3 regions of the Sanguibacter sp. Leaf3 genome follow, and region 1 is predicted to be linked to each of the others. Evidence: riboswitches for the same ligand, from Rfam matches in the RefSeq annotation. Region 1 holds a riboswitch; each other region holds the start of a gene.
What was found. Region 1 has a riboswitch for S-adenosylmethionine ahead of ASG53_RS01140 (rhodanese-like domain-containing protein). Riboswitches for the same ligand answer to the same signal wherever they lie in the genome.

Region 1 (4,159 bases):
CCCGACGCTCAGGCGCACCGTCGTCTCGGCGATGCCGACAGCGGCGCGGCCCTCAGGGCCGATCCTGCGGTGCGTGGTCGTCGCGGGGTGCGTGATGAGCGACTTCGCGTCGCCGAGGTTGTTCGAGATGTCGATGACCTCGAGGGCGTCGAGGAAGGCGAAGGTGCGCTTCTTGGCCGACTCCGGGTCGGTGCCCTCGGGGACAGCGAGGTCGAAGGTGACGACGGTCCCGCCGCCGGTCTGCTGCTTGCGGGCGAGCTCGTGCTGCGGGTGCGACGGCAAGAACGGGTAGCGGACCCGGGTGATCCCCGGCAGCGTCTCGAGGTGCTCGGCGACCCGCAGCGCTGCGGCGGTCTGCGCCGCGACACGGATCGGCAAGGTCTCGAGTCCCTTGAGCAGCACCCAGGCGTTGAAGGGGCTGAGCGAGGGTCCGGTGTTCCTGATGAACTTCTGGACAGGTCCCTCGATGTACTCCTTCGACCCGAGGATAGCCCCGCCGAGCACGCGGCCCTGCCCGTCGATGTGCTTGGTGGCCGAGTACACCACGACGTCGGCGCCGAGCTCGAAGGGCTTCTGCAGGATCGGCGTCGCGAAGACGTTGTCGAGGACGACGACAGCGCCGGCGGCGTGCGCGAGCTCGCAGACCCGCTCGACGTCGACGATGTCCTGCATCGGGTTGGACGGGGTCTCGAAGAAGACGACGTCGGCCGGGGTGGCCAGGGCCGCCTCCCACTGCTCGGTCTCGTGGCCGTCGACGTACTCCACCGTGACGCCCCAGTCGGCGAAGATCTCGTCGAAGATCACGACCGTCGACCCGAAGAGCGCTCGGGCCGAGACGATGCGCGACCCGGACTTCACGAGGGCCGCGAGGGAGGTGAAGACTGCGGACATGCCTGTCGCCGTCGCGTAGCAGGCCTCGGCGCCGTCGAGGAGTCGCAGGCGCTCCTCGAACATGTGGACCGTCGGGTTGCCGTAGCGGGAGTAGATGAAGCGGTCGGTCTCGCCCTTGAAGGCGGCCTCGGCGTCGGCGGCCTGCGCGTAGACGTAGCCCTGGGTGAGGTAGATCGGCTCTGAGGTCTCCTGGAACTCGGAGCGGACCTGGCCGCCGCGGACAGCGGCGGTCGCGGCACGGACCGTGCGCGGAGGGCGAGCCGGGTCGGATGACGGGACGGTTGCGGCGGACGTGCCGGCCGTGCTCTCAGGGGTGGTCGTCATCGAGGCTCACTCCCCGGCGGTGTAGGTGGTGCTCGGCAGGCCGCGCAGGCGCCAGCCGTTGACGGTCCGCCCACCGGAGAGGTCCGTGTCGCCCTCGAAACCCTCGAGCACGTTGTACGACGGACCGAAGCCGGCTGCCGTCGCGTCGACCGCCGCACCGATCGAGCGGTTGCCCGAGCGGCACAGGAAGATCACCGGGCGGCCGTCACCCGGGGTGAGGCCGGCCTCGGCCAGCTGGTCGAGGAAGCGCGGGTTGGGGCCGAAGGCCGTCGCCCACTCGGTGAAGACGACCTCGCGGTCACCGTCGAGCGGGGAGAGGTCGGGGACGCCGATCTGCTGCCACTCGCCGACCGTGCGCACGTCGACGAGGACGGCGTCGGGGGTGGTCTCGAGCAGGTCCCAGGCCTGCTGCGGGGTGAGGTCGCCTGCGTAGCTCATGTCATGCCTCCATCGGTCCGTGGCGGTAGCACCCTCGCCCCGACGTCGAGCTCGTCGGAGGGGTTGCTGCGGCGTCGTCGTGCCAGGTCACTCAGCCGCTCTGGATGGTTGTCCCTCTGAGCATCACCCCCGACCCCCAGAATGAGACAGCCCGTCCAGCATGCAAGACAGACTGCGCTCGCTGATTGACACCCCCGGAAACCTCGCCAATCCTTGACGCAGGTCATGAGTGCCAGCGCGTAACCCCGGTTTGCTGGCCGGCAACCCTCCTCCGCGGTGGGGTGCCCCGGGTGACGACCTGGCCGGAACCAGATGGTCTCCGGCAAGCGCGGGAATCGGTCGAACCCAGGTGCGTCGATCCCCACCACGTCCTGGAGGATCTATGTCTGCCACCCATGAAGCCCAGTCCTGCCTGCCCGTCGTCGGCTCGGACACCCTCGTCCCGCTCGTCGACGGCCGGACGGTCACCTACGCCAACCTCGACTGCGCAGCGAGCGCCCCGGCGCTCCAGGCCGTCGCCGACCGCGTCACCCAGGTGCTGCCGCTCTACGCCTCCGTGCACCGCGGCGCGGGCTACCTCTCGCAGGTGTCGACGGCCCTCTACGAGGCCTCGCGCCAGACCATCGGCGCCTTCGTCGGTGCCCGGCCCGACGACGTCACGGTCGTCACGCGCAACACGACAGACTCGCTCAACCTGCTCGCCGGCTGCGTCCCGGCCGACGCTGACGGCAGGCCTGGCCGGGTGCTCGTCCTCGACGTCGAGCACCACGCCAACCTCCTCCCGTGGCAGCGGTCGGCCGGCGGCGCGACGGTGCTGCACGGTGCGGAGACCGTGGCTGAGACCCTCGAGGCGATCCGGGCCGAGCTCGCCCGGGCGCCCTACGCGCTGCTCGCGCTCACCGGGGCGTCGAACGTCACCGGCGAGCTGCTGCCTGTCGCCGACGTGGTCGCGATCGCCCACGAGGCCGGGGCTCGCGTCGCGATCGACGGCGCTCAGCTGGTGCCGCACCGCCGCTTCTCGCTCGCCGAGACCGGGGTCGACTACATCTCCTACTCGGGCCACAAGACGTACGCGCCCTTCGGGTCGGGGGCCCTCGTGGGCCGTCGCGACTGGCTCGACGCCGGGACGCCCTATCTCGCCGGTGGTGGGGCTGTCCGCCAGGTCGACCTCGACCAGGTGCAGTGGACGAACGCCCCGGCGCGGCACGAGGCCGGCTCGCCGAACGTCATCGGCGCCGTGGCCCTCGCCGCGGCCTGCGAGACCCTCGCGTCGCTGCCCGCGGGCACGCTCGAGGCGCACGAGGCCTACCTGCGCGAGCGCCTGGTGAGCGGCCTCGAGTCCATCCCGGGCGTCCAGGTGGTCCGGGCCTGGGCCGACGCGTCCGACCCTGTCGGCGTGGTGACCTTCTCGGTCGTCGGGCACGACCCGGGCCTCGTGGCTGCCTACCTCTCGGCCGAGCACGGGATCGGCGTGCGCGACGGTCGCTTCTGCGCCCACCCGCTCCTCGCCCGGCTCGGCTACGCCTCGGGTGCCGTGCGGGCCAGCGTGGGCGTCGGGACCACGCAGGAGGAGGTCGACCGTCTGGTCGCCGCCCTCGAGACCTACGTGACTGACGGCCCGACTGCTCGTTACGAGATCGTCGACGCCTGCTGGACCGTCGCCGACGACCCGCGTCCGCTGCCTGAGGGATCCGGTCTGTCTGGTCTCATCGCCACGGCTGCGGCTGGGTTCATCGCAGGGGCTGCCGGCTGCGGCCCTGTCCCGGAGCCGCAGGCCTCGGCTGCGCGCGCAGGATCGCTCGTCGACGCCTGAGCGCTGCCTGCCTGACCGTCACGATCTCACGGCTGCGTGCCGTGCTCGCCGCCGCGGGCGCTCCTGGAGCCCGCCCGGCACTCCGCCCCGGCTGGTCCACCCGGCCGGGGCGGAGCCGTGCCGGCGGGTCCACCCGGCAGGCTTCGTCGCGTGCGCTTAATACCCGGTGGAGCCGCCCGTGCGCTTGAAAGTCCTTTTTAGGTGTAGTGTCACTTATAGCAGGTCAATGATGACTTGCGTATATTGGAGGCACAAGATCCGTAATATCAAGAAGTCCATAGCCGGTTTGGTCGTCGCGGGTTTGATGACAGTTGGCCTTGTGTCGCCTGCGACGGCAACCGAGTCACCAGTGTTCGATGAGCTTCCTGTCGCGGAGTTCGCGGCGACGGAGGCGGGAGGTGGCGGAGCCCAGCTCGTTCCTTTCGGATCCGGGAGCCTCATCGTCTCGGTCCCGGACGACGTCGATCAGGCGCCCCTCATCGAAGGGCAGCGGACCTCTAGGCTCTCGGTCGGGCTCGGATGGACGTTCTACGTCTATCTCAACCGGACTGACCAGGCCGTGCTCGCCGGCGGGGGTGCCACGAGCCTGGGCATCTTGGTTTGCGCGATCCCGGGTGTCGGAATTCCTGCGTGCGCAGCTGTTGCGGGACTCCTCGTCGCAGGCGCTACATACATCGCGCTCAACGGTCTGTG
Region 2 (4,159 bases), on a different contig from region 1:
CTGGTCGGCGCGGCGCAGCGGGAGCAGCTCGCGCAGCGCAGGCTCGTCGACCTGGATGATCGCGATGCCCGCAGCCTCGAGGTCGGCGATCTCGTCGCGCAGGGCCAGACCGATCTGGTTGGCGGTCTCGCCGAGCGGGATGTCGTCGCGGACGAAGGACCAGGCCATGATCGTCACCGGCCCGGTGAGCATGCCCTTGACGGGCTTTGACGTCAGCGACTGCGTGTACTCGGTCCAGCGGACCGTCATCGGCGCCGGGCGCGACACGTCTCCCCAGAGGATCGACGGGCGTGTGCAGCGGGAGCCGTAGGACTGCACCCACCCGTTCTGCGTCACGGCGAAGCCGTCGAGCAGCTCGGCGAAGTACTGCACCATGTCGTTGCGCTCGGCCTCGCCGTGCACCAGCACGTCGATGCCGATGCGCTCCTGCAGCTCGACGACCTGCTGGATCTCGGCGCGCATCGCGTCTTCGTAGGCCTCGAGGGACAGCTCACCCTTGGCGTGCGCGGCACGGGCCTTGCGGATCTCGACGGTCTGCGGGAACGAGCCGATCGTGGTCGACGGCAGCAGCGGCAGGTTCAGGCGCTCCTGCTGGGCGTCGCGACGCTCCTGGGCCGGACCGCGGTGGAAGTCGCCCTCGGTCAGCGCGGCTGTGCGCTCGCGGACCGCGGCCACGGCAACGCCGGCGGCTGTGGCCCGCGAGGCCGCGGCCTCGCTCGCGGCGAGCAGCTCGGTGTGCACGGCCTCGCGGCCCTCGCGCAGGCCCTCTGCCAGGGTGACGACCTCGGTGACCTTCTGGTCGGCGAAGGCGAGCCACGTCGCGAGGGTCGGGTCGAGCGTGGGCTCGTCGGCCACGTCGTGCGGGACGTGCTGGAGCGACGTCGACGTGCCGACGGCGACTGCCCCGGCGCCGAGGCCCTCGAGGGCCTCGAGCACCTCGAGCCTCGCGGAGAGGTCGGCGCGCCAGATGTTGTGGCCGTCGACGACCCCGGCGACGAGGGTCTTGGTCTCGAGGCCGCGGACGGGCGAGGTGGGTGCGGAGCCCTTGACGAGGTCGATCGCGAGGGCCTCGACGTCGGTCCCGGCGACGACGGGCAGCGCCTCCTGGAGGTCGCCGAAGGGGGCGGCGAGCAGGATCGCCGGGCGCTCGGGGCGGGCGAGGTCGGTCGAGAGCACCGTGTACGCCTTGGTGACCGCGGTCAGGACGTCGCCGAGCGGCACGTCGATCGTGTCGGTCACGAGGCCCGGCTCGTCGAGCTGGACCCACGTGGCTCCGGCGGCGGCGAGAGCGCGGAGCAGCTCGACGTAGACGGGGAGCAGGTCTGCGAGGCGCGAGAGCGGCTCGAAGCCCGCGGGGGCGTCGTCGGCGGCCTTGCTCAGCAGCAGGAAGGTCACCGGTCCCACGAGGACGGGCCGGGTCGTCACGCCGTCGGCCAGCGCCTCGGTGAGCTGTCGGACCACGCGGTCGGAGGCGAGGCGGAAGGCCGTCGACGGCCCGATCTCTGGGACGAGGTAGTGGTAGTTGGTGTCGAACCACTTGGTCATCTCGAGCGGGGCGTCGTCGCCCTCGCCGCGTGCCGCGCGGAAGTACCCGGCGAGGTCGAGGTCGCCGTCGGCCGTCGCGAAACGGGGCGGGACGGCCCCGACGGTCACAGCGGTGTCGAGCACCTGGTCGTAGTAGGAGAAGGTCTCGGGCACGGCGCCGTCGGTCGCGGAGAGGCCGAGCGCCACGAGACGGTCGCGGGTCGCCTTGCGCAGGGAGGCTGCGGTCTCCTCGAGCTGGTCGGCGTCGATGCGGCCGGCCCAGAAGGACTCGACGGCCTTCTTGAGCTCGCGGCGCGGTCCGATGCGGGGGTAGCCGAGGATGGTCGCCGCCGGGAATGTGACAAAGGTCGGGTTCTGCTGGATAGAGCTGAGCTCAGTACGTGTCGTCATGGGTCATCCCTCTAGATCAGTGCTGCGGTTGGTTGGGATGCGCCGACCCACGGCCCGCTGGCCAGGTCGGGACCAGCGTCGGCAGGTGCCGGGTGCGCTGGTCCGCCGCCGAGGTGTACGCCCTCGAGCAGGTCTAGTGCGGCTTCGTGCTTGTTGAAGGTGTAGACGTGCAGGCCCGGGGCTCCGGCTGCGAGGACGGCCTCGGCCAGCTCGACCGACGCCCGGATGCCGCGGGCGTGCCGCGCGGCGGGGTCGGCGAGGGACTCGAGGTCGCGGACGAGGGCCCTCGGGGCGGGGACGCCCGTGAGGGTCTCGACCCGAGCGAGGCGCGCTGGGTCGGTCATGGGGAGCAGGCCGGCGAGGATCGGGAGGGTGACTCCCGCGCGCCGGGCCTCGTCCACGAAGCCGACATAGCTGTCGGCCTCGTAGAACAGCTGGGTGATCGCGAAGTCGGCGCCGGCCTGCTGCTTCTCGAGCAGCCGCTGCACCTCCTGCGACCGCGTGGTGCCGGCTGCCGCGTTGCCGTCGAGGAAGGTCGCGACGGCGATGGTCAGCGGACGGGCGGCCGAGCGCAGGGCGGAGGAGGGGTCGTCCGCGCAGCGCTGGGCCTCGACCTCGCGCAGCAGTGCGACGAGCTCGTCGCTCGAGTTGATGCCCTCGGGGTGCGGCTCCCAGTCGGGCTGGTCGCGCGGGGGGTCGCCGCGGAGCGCGAGGAAGCTGCGGACACCCTCGGCGAGGAACTCGTCGATCACCTCGGCGACGTTGTCGCGGGAGGCGCCGACGCAGGTGAGGTGCGCGATCGGCAGCACCGGGGCGTGCTCGAGGATGCGCCTCACGACGGTCTGCGCGGTGGTCCGGTCCCCACCTGCTGCGCCGTAGGTGACCGACACGAAGTCGGGCCTGGCGGCGATCAGGTGGTCGACCGTGCTCCAGAACTTCGGCGCCGCGGCAGGGTTGCGGGGCGGCATGAGCTCGAAGGAGATCGTCGGGCGCTGCCGGGACGGGCGCGCTGCGGGCCGCCCCGGCGGGGCGGTCGCGGAGCTGCCCCCGGCGGGGGTCGGTGGGACGTCGGAAGCCGTCATGAGTTCACTCCATCGGACCTGGCGTTAGCACCCGCACCCATCAGGAGGCTTCCATAGTGGGGGGTTGCTGCGGTGTCGTCGAGCCAGGACTCTCAACCGCTCTGGATGGTGTCCCTGAATCTAGACGGCATCCACCAGGCGGTCCAGGCTCTGCCCGAGGAGTGAGACGGGCGTCTCGTCAGCGAAGACGGCGACGCGGCTCGCGGGGCGGGAACTCGCCGTCGTCCGAGCCGTCGTCGGCCGAGAAGAGCAGGTCGTGGAGGACCACCTGGACCTGCTCGACCCGCGGGACGTCGTGCAGCGTGACCCCCGCCTTGTCCGTCGCGTCCGAGATGACGAGGGTGCCGCAGCCGAGCAGGCGGTCGGTGAGGCTCTTCTCGTAGGACACGTCGTTGATGCGGTAGAGCGGGATGTCCCGACCCGTGCGCGTGAGGATGCCGCTGCGGGTGATGAGCCGACGGTTGGTCACCGTGTAGCGCGAGGTCACCCACCGCAGGAAGGGCAGCAGCACCCAGCCGACGAGCACCACGAGCAGCACGACACCACCCGCGAGCAGGATCCAGCCGCGCGCGGAGCTCTCCGGGAGCAGCACGACGAGGGCGACCGCGGCCGCGAGGAGCACGACGAAGAGCGCGATCGCCCCGAACAGCGCCTTGACGTGGGTGCGGAGGTTGAGGACGACGTGCTCGCCCTCGGCGAGAGTGCTCTGGATTCCCATGCCGGAATCTTCGCACCGCTCGCCCGCCGGCACTATCCCCGGTCGGGAGCGGGATCGAGCATCCTGTGCGTCCAGCGCTCCCACGGCGGGCTGACGGCCCAGTTCACCTCGAGGGTGCGTCGGGCCCAGCGGAACCTGCGGGCCAGGCTCGCCGGTGACTGGAAGGTCCTGCCGGAGACCCCGACGGTCAGCGCGCGGTCGTACCTGACGCGCGCCGAGCTGCCGAGCTGGAAGCTCAGGTCGGTGTCGTCGTGCACCTGCGGGTCGTCCCTGTGCACCAGGTGCCTCACGCCGTGCCACGCCGAGACGCGCAGCGCCATGTTCGAGCCCCACAGCGGCACGTTCGCGACGGCCGCGCGCATCCCCCAGAAGTACCCGCGCATGTAGAAGACGCGCGCGAGGTGGCCGCGCACGGGCGGGAGGT
Region 3 (4,159 bases), 100 kb from region 1:
GGCAGGTGCCGAAGTCGCTGAAGGCGCACGGCATGTCGTAGGCACGGTTGAGGTCGAGCACGACGGTGCCCTCGGTCTCGCCTGCGGTGTCGACGGTCAGCGAGCGCCAGGCGGGGGTCTCCTCCGACGTGTCGGTGAACAGCAGCGAGGCGCTGCCGGGTGCGTCTCCGACGAGGCGCAGGGTGACGCTCTGGCCGTCGCGGGCGAGGTCGACCTCGCCGGTGACGGTGACCTCGTGGCTGAAGCCGGGCTGGGCTGCGCCGACGACGGCGGGCTCGGGCTGCGCGTACCAGCGGACCGGGGCCTCGAGCACCCAGGACGGGTCGTAGTCGAAGGTCGGCACGCCTGTGAAGCCTGTGGCCATGGGCGCACGGGGGTCGCGGACCCGCAGGATCGGTCGACCGCTGCGGATGCCCGCCTCGACGGCGACGTCGCCGGGGACGATCGCGGCGATGGTCGAGCCGGCCGTGGACACGTCGACGGAGTGGACACCCTCGAAGGGCTCGTCCTCGACTGCGCGCCCGGCGCTCGTGTCGCCCGCGCGCAGACCGTCGGCGGCCGTGACCTCGACGTGGATGCCGTGGCGGTCCGCCCACCAGCGCCCCGGGAGCTGGGCGTAGGCCGTCGGGACGTCGGTGAGCTGGTGGAGTGCGGTGAGCGTCAGCCAGCCGTGGTGCTCGGCCAGGCCGGCGTCGCGCTCGGCGCGCCACGCGACCCAGAGATCGCGGGGGCTCGGCGTCGCGGTGCTGCCCGCGTCGCCCGGCGCGGGGCTGGTGCTCGTCGTCATCCCACCATTCTGCCGCTCCGGACCGCGCCGCGAGGGCGTCCAGAGTGTGGGACTCAGCACAGCAGGAGGGCTCCTCCACGCCTTGTTCACAGGCGAGGGCCTGTGCCTCTCACCCGCTCTGTGGTAGGCAGGATGCGGCATCAGACGCAGAGAAGAGACGACGTGAGCACCGACCCTCAGGGTTCGACGCACAGATCGACGGACAGCTCGACGCACACAGCGGCACAGAGACCGACGCCCGAGCCGGCGCAGGGACCGGCGGAGAGATCCGCGCAGGGACCGCGCCACGGCACGCCGGTCGACGACGCGAGCCCGCGCACCGGACGAGGCGGGCGCTGGGGTGCCGGTGCACCGAGGACGAGCGTCGTCGCCCGTCCTGTCGGCCTCGTCGTCGCAGCGGTCGCCGGGCTCGCCGTGGTCTCGACGGGGATCGCGATCGGGGCGGGTTCACCTCCACCCACGGCCGGGAGCCCTGCAGGGGTCGTGACTGCCGCACCGACGTCCGCGCTCCCGGGCGTCGCGTCGACGACGGCGCCGGTCGACGCACCCGACGGTGACGCGCCTGTGGGCGACCCTGAGGACGCACCGACGGTCGACCTGCCCCCGTCCGCAGAGCCACCGGTGATCGAGTGGGACGACCTGCCCGAGCCGGCTCAGCCCGACCCGGCACCCGAGCCCGTCGCGACCTTGCCTCCCCTGCCTACGCTTCCGCCCCTGGCACCGGTGCCCGACGTCGTCGCGCCGGGTACACCGCCCTCAGGTCCCTCTGAGCCCGCCGGGCCCAGGGTGCCGACACTCACCGGACCGGCGGCAGGCACTGTGCTGATCACCTTCCCCACGGTCTCAGGGGCGGCCGAGCCGGGTGCCACGGTCGTCGTGACGACCACCTCGGGTGACTCGTTGGCGACAGCCGTCGCAGACACCTCGGGCGCCTGGTCTGCGCAGGTGTGCGGGGAGCTGACCGGAGCCCCAGCAGCGTGCCTCACCTCGACGGACGCCCTGACCGTCGCCGCGCACGCCCGCGACGAGACGACAGGCTCCGAGTCCGAGGCGTCCACGGCGCTCTCGTGGACCTTCGACCGTCCCGTCCTGGCAGCGCCGACCGACGGCGAGGTGATCGAGGCCCCCGACGGGGGCGACGTCCCCCTGCGGGTCGAGGGGACCGCCGGAGAGCTCGTGCAGCTGAGCGTCGACGGGACGCCGACGGGCGAGCTCCACAGGGTGGCGGGCGGGGAGGACCTCGTCTGGCGCGGCCCGTCTGCGGGGTCGCACACGCTGAGCCTGCGGTACGTCGACGTGGGTGAGGGTGGCACAGCCGTCACCGGCTTCGGTCCGAGCCGCACGTGGACGGTGAGCGTCGCCGAGGTCGGAGGGGCACCGGAGGGGACGCTCGAGACTGCTCCTGGCGAGGTACCAGGTGGAGCTCCGGCCGAGGCGCAGCCCGAGCGACCGGGCAGCACCCCGGCGTCCACCCCGAGCACCACCCCCTGACCAGATGGTGAGACGTTCTGGGAAAGCCGATGACAGGACGCGAGCCGTTGCTATACCGGTCACTCAAGGTCACGAGAACCGACGCGAAGCCCCGGCTGGTCGGACAGCAACCCCATCGTCATGGCGGGGTGCTCCGGGAGATGACCTGGCTGGTCCCCCGGGACCGGCAAGCCGACGACAGACCACCGAAGGACTGCACATGACCATCCAGGACGAGCGTCTCGCCGACCTCGACACCCACCTGTCCCCCGACGAGTTCAAGACCGTGTTCCGCCAGCATCCAGCTGGCGTCGCCGTCGTGACCCTGCGTGGACCCCACGGCCACGTGGGCTTCACAGCGACCTCGGTCATCTCGGTGTCCGCGGCACCGCCGCTGCTCGCCTTCTCGATCGCCGGGACGTCGTCGTCGTGGGCCGCGCTCGCCGAGGCCGACACCCTGGCCGTCAGCTTCCTCTCCCAGGACCAGGACGACGTGTCGGCACGCTTCGCGACGAGCGGCATCGACCGCTTCGCCGCAGGCGGCTGGACCGAGCTCCCGAGCGGCGAGGCCGTGATCGACGGGGCCGTCACCTGGCTGCGCGGCAGGATCCTCGAGCGCACGCCCGTCGGCGAGAGCTTCCTCGTCTCCGTCCGGGCCATCGAGTCCCAGACCCGCACCGACGCCACCCCGCTGGTGTTCCACGACAGGACGTACCACCGCATCGGGGACCAGACGGCGATCTGAGCCGAGCTCCGCCCCTGAGGCCGCGCCACCGCCTACCCACCGCGCGGCCACCGTGCCCTCGTGCGCCGACCGGTGCGCGAGGGCGCAGCCGTCCGTCAGACGTCGACGGTTACGCCACGAGACCTCTCCCACACTCACCGGCGGCGACGCTCAGCGCTCTCGCTCGGCGTCGCCTCGCCATGCCGTGACGTGCCGTGACGTGCCGACAACCACGATCTGGACTATTGCACCATAGGTGCGATAACTTGGCGAGAACCCCCGGAGGCCAAACAGCCGACCACGGATCGACGTCGGAGAGGTTGGACAGTGGACATCTCCGCTCTGCACACAGCCACCGAGCAGCTCGCGTCATATCTGTCGGAGGTCACCTCCGGCGACCTGACGTCCCCGACGCCGTGCGAGGAGTGGGACGTCAAGAATCTCTACCACCACCTGCTCGACGAGAACCTCGCCTTCGCCCAGGCCCTCACGGGAGCACCTAGGGCCCCGGACGCCTCGCCCGACTTCGCGTCGGTGCCTCCCGCCGGCGACATGGCCCACCACGGCTTCGATCACGCGTACAGGCGCACCGCCAGAGACATGGAGGATGCCTTTGCCTCCACCGACGACGAGTCCCAGGTGCGGGAGGTCCCGGGAGTACCGGGGGCTCGCAGCATCGACGACCTCTACGGCATGCAGCTGTGCGACACGGTGATCCACACCTGGGACCTGGCGCGGACTCTCGGGTTCGAGTGGGAGGTCGACCCGACAGTGGCTGCGCTCGTCCTGCGCCGCCTCGAGCTGCTCCCCGGGTCGGCACGCGGCACCGGGAAGGCCTTCGGGCAGGTCCGGCACGCTGTGACACCTGACCGGAGCACCATCGAGCGCATCCTCATCCTCTCGGGCAGGACGCCTGACGAGTGAGGTTCCACCCGGCGCACGGTCCTCGACGACTGGCGCGGACTCAGCAGCGAGGCTGCTCTCGAGGGCGATCAGCGCACCTTCAGGACCCCTGCCGGTGGACCGTCGGCTGCGCACAGACCAGACCACCGGCAAGAGCGACGGCGAGAGCACAGCGAGCCCGTCCTCCGGCTCCTCCGCGCTCCGCCCTCCGCCCTCACGACGTGAGCGGCAGCCCCGCCGCAGCCCAGCCTGGTGCTCCGCCCTCGACCTGGCGC

Region 2: another riboswitch for S-adenosylmethionine. It lies ahead of ASG53_RS14310 (methylenetetrahydrofolate reductase); the one in region 1 lies ahead of ASG53_RS01140 (rhodanese-like domain-containing protein).
Region 3: another riboswitch for S-adenosylmethionine. It lies ahead of ASG53_RS01585 (flavin reductase family protein); the one in region 1 lies ahead of ASG53_RS01140 (rhodanese-like domain-containing protein).

The regions. Positions count from the first base shown of each region.
Region 1 covers NZ_LMRH01000001.1:247,815-251,973, forward strand. Annotated here, with positions in the region: gene ASG53_RS01135 (O-succinylhomoserine sulfhydrylase) at 1-1,215, opposite strand, end outside; gene ASG53_RS01140 (rhodanese-like domain-containing protein) at 1,222-1,653, opposite strand; SAM riboswitch class I at 1,660-1,764, opposite strand; SAM riboswitch class IV at 1,875-1,988, shown strand; gene ASG53_RS01145 (aminotransferase class V-fold PLP-dependent enzyme) at 2,036-3,466, shown strand; gene ASG53_RS01150 (hypothetical protein) at 3,816-4,159, shown strand, end outside.
Region 2 covers NZ_LMRH01000003.1:197,114-201,272, forward strand. Annotated here, with positions in the region: gene metE (5-methyltetrahydropteroyltriglutamate--homocysteine S-methyltransferase) at 1-1,935, opposite strand, end outside; gene ASG53_RS14310 (methylenetetrahydrofolate reductase) at 1,947-3,017, opposite strand; SAM riboswitch class I at 3,024-3,129, opposite strand; gene ASG53_RS14315 (PH domain-containing protein) at 3,196-3,735, opposite strand; gene ASG53_RS14320 (glycosyltransferase family 2 protein) at 3,768-4,159, opposite strand, start outside.
Region 3 covers NZ_LMRH01000001.1:351,179-355,337, reverse strand. Annotated here, with positions in the region: gene ASG53_RS01595 (DUF1684 domain-containing protein) at 1-787, opposite strand, end outside; gene ASG53_RS01590 (hypothetical protein) at 950-2,278, shown strand; SAM riboswitch class IV at 2,346-2,457, shown strand; gene ASG53_RS01585 (flavin reductase family protein) at 2,478-3,002, shown strand; gene ASG53_RS01580 (TIGR03086 family metal-binding protein) at 3,309-3,905, shown strand; gene ASG53_RS01575 (rhodanese-like domain-containing protein) at 4,099-4,159, opposite strand, start outside.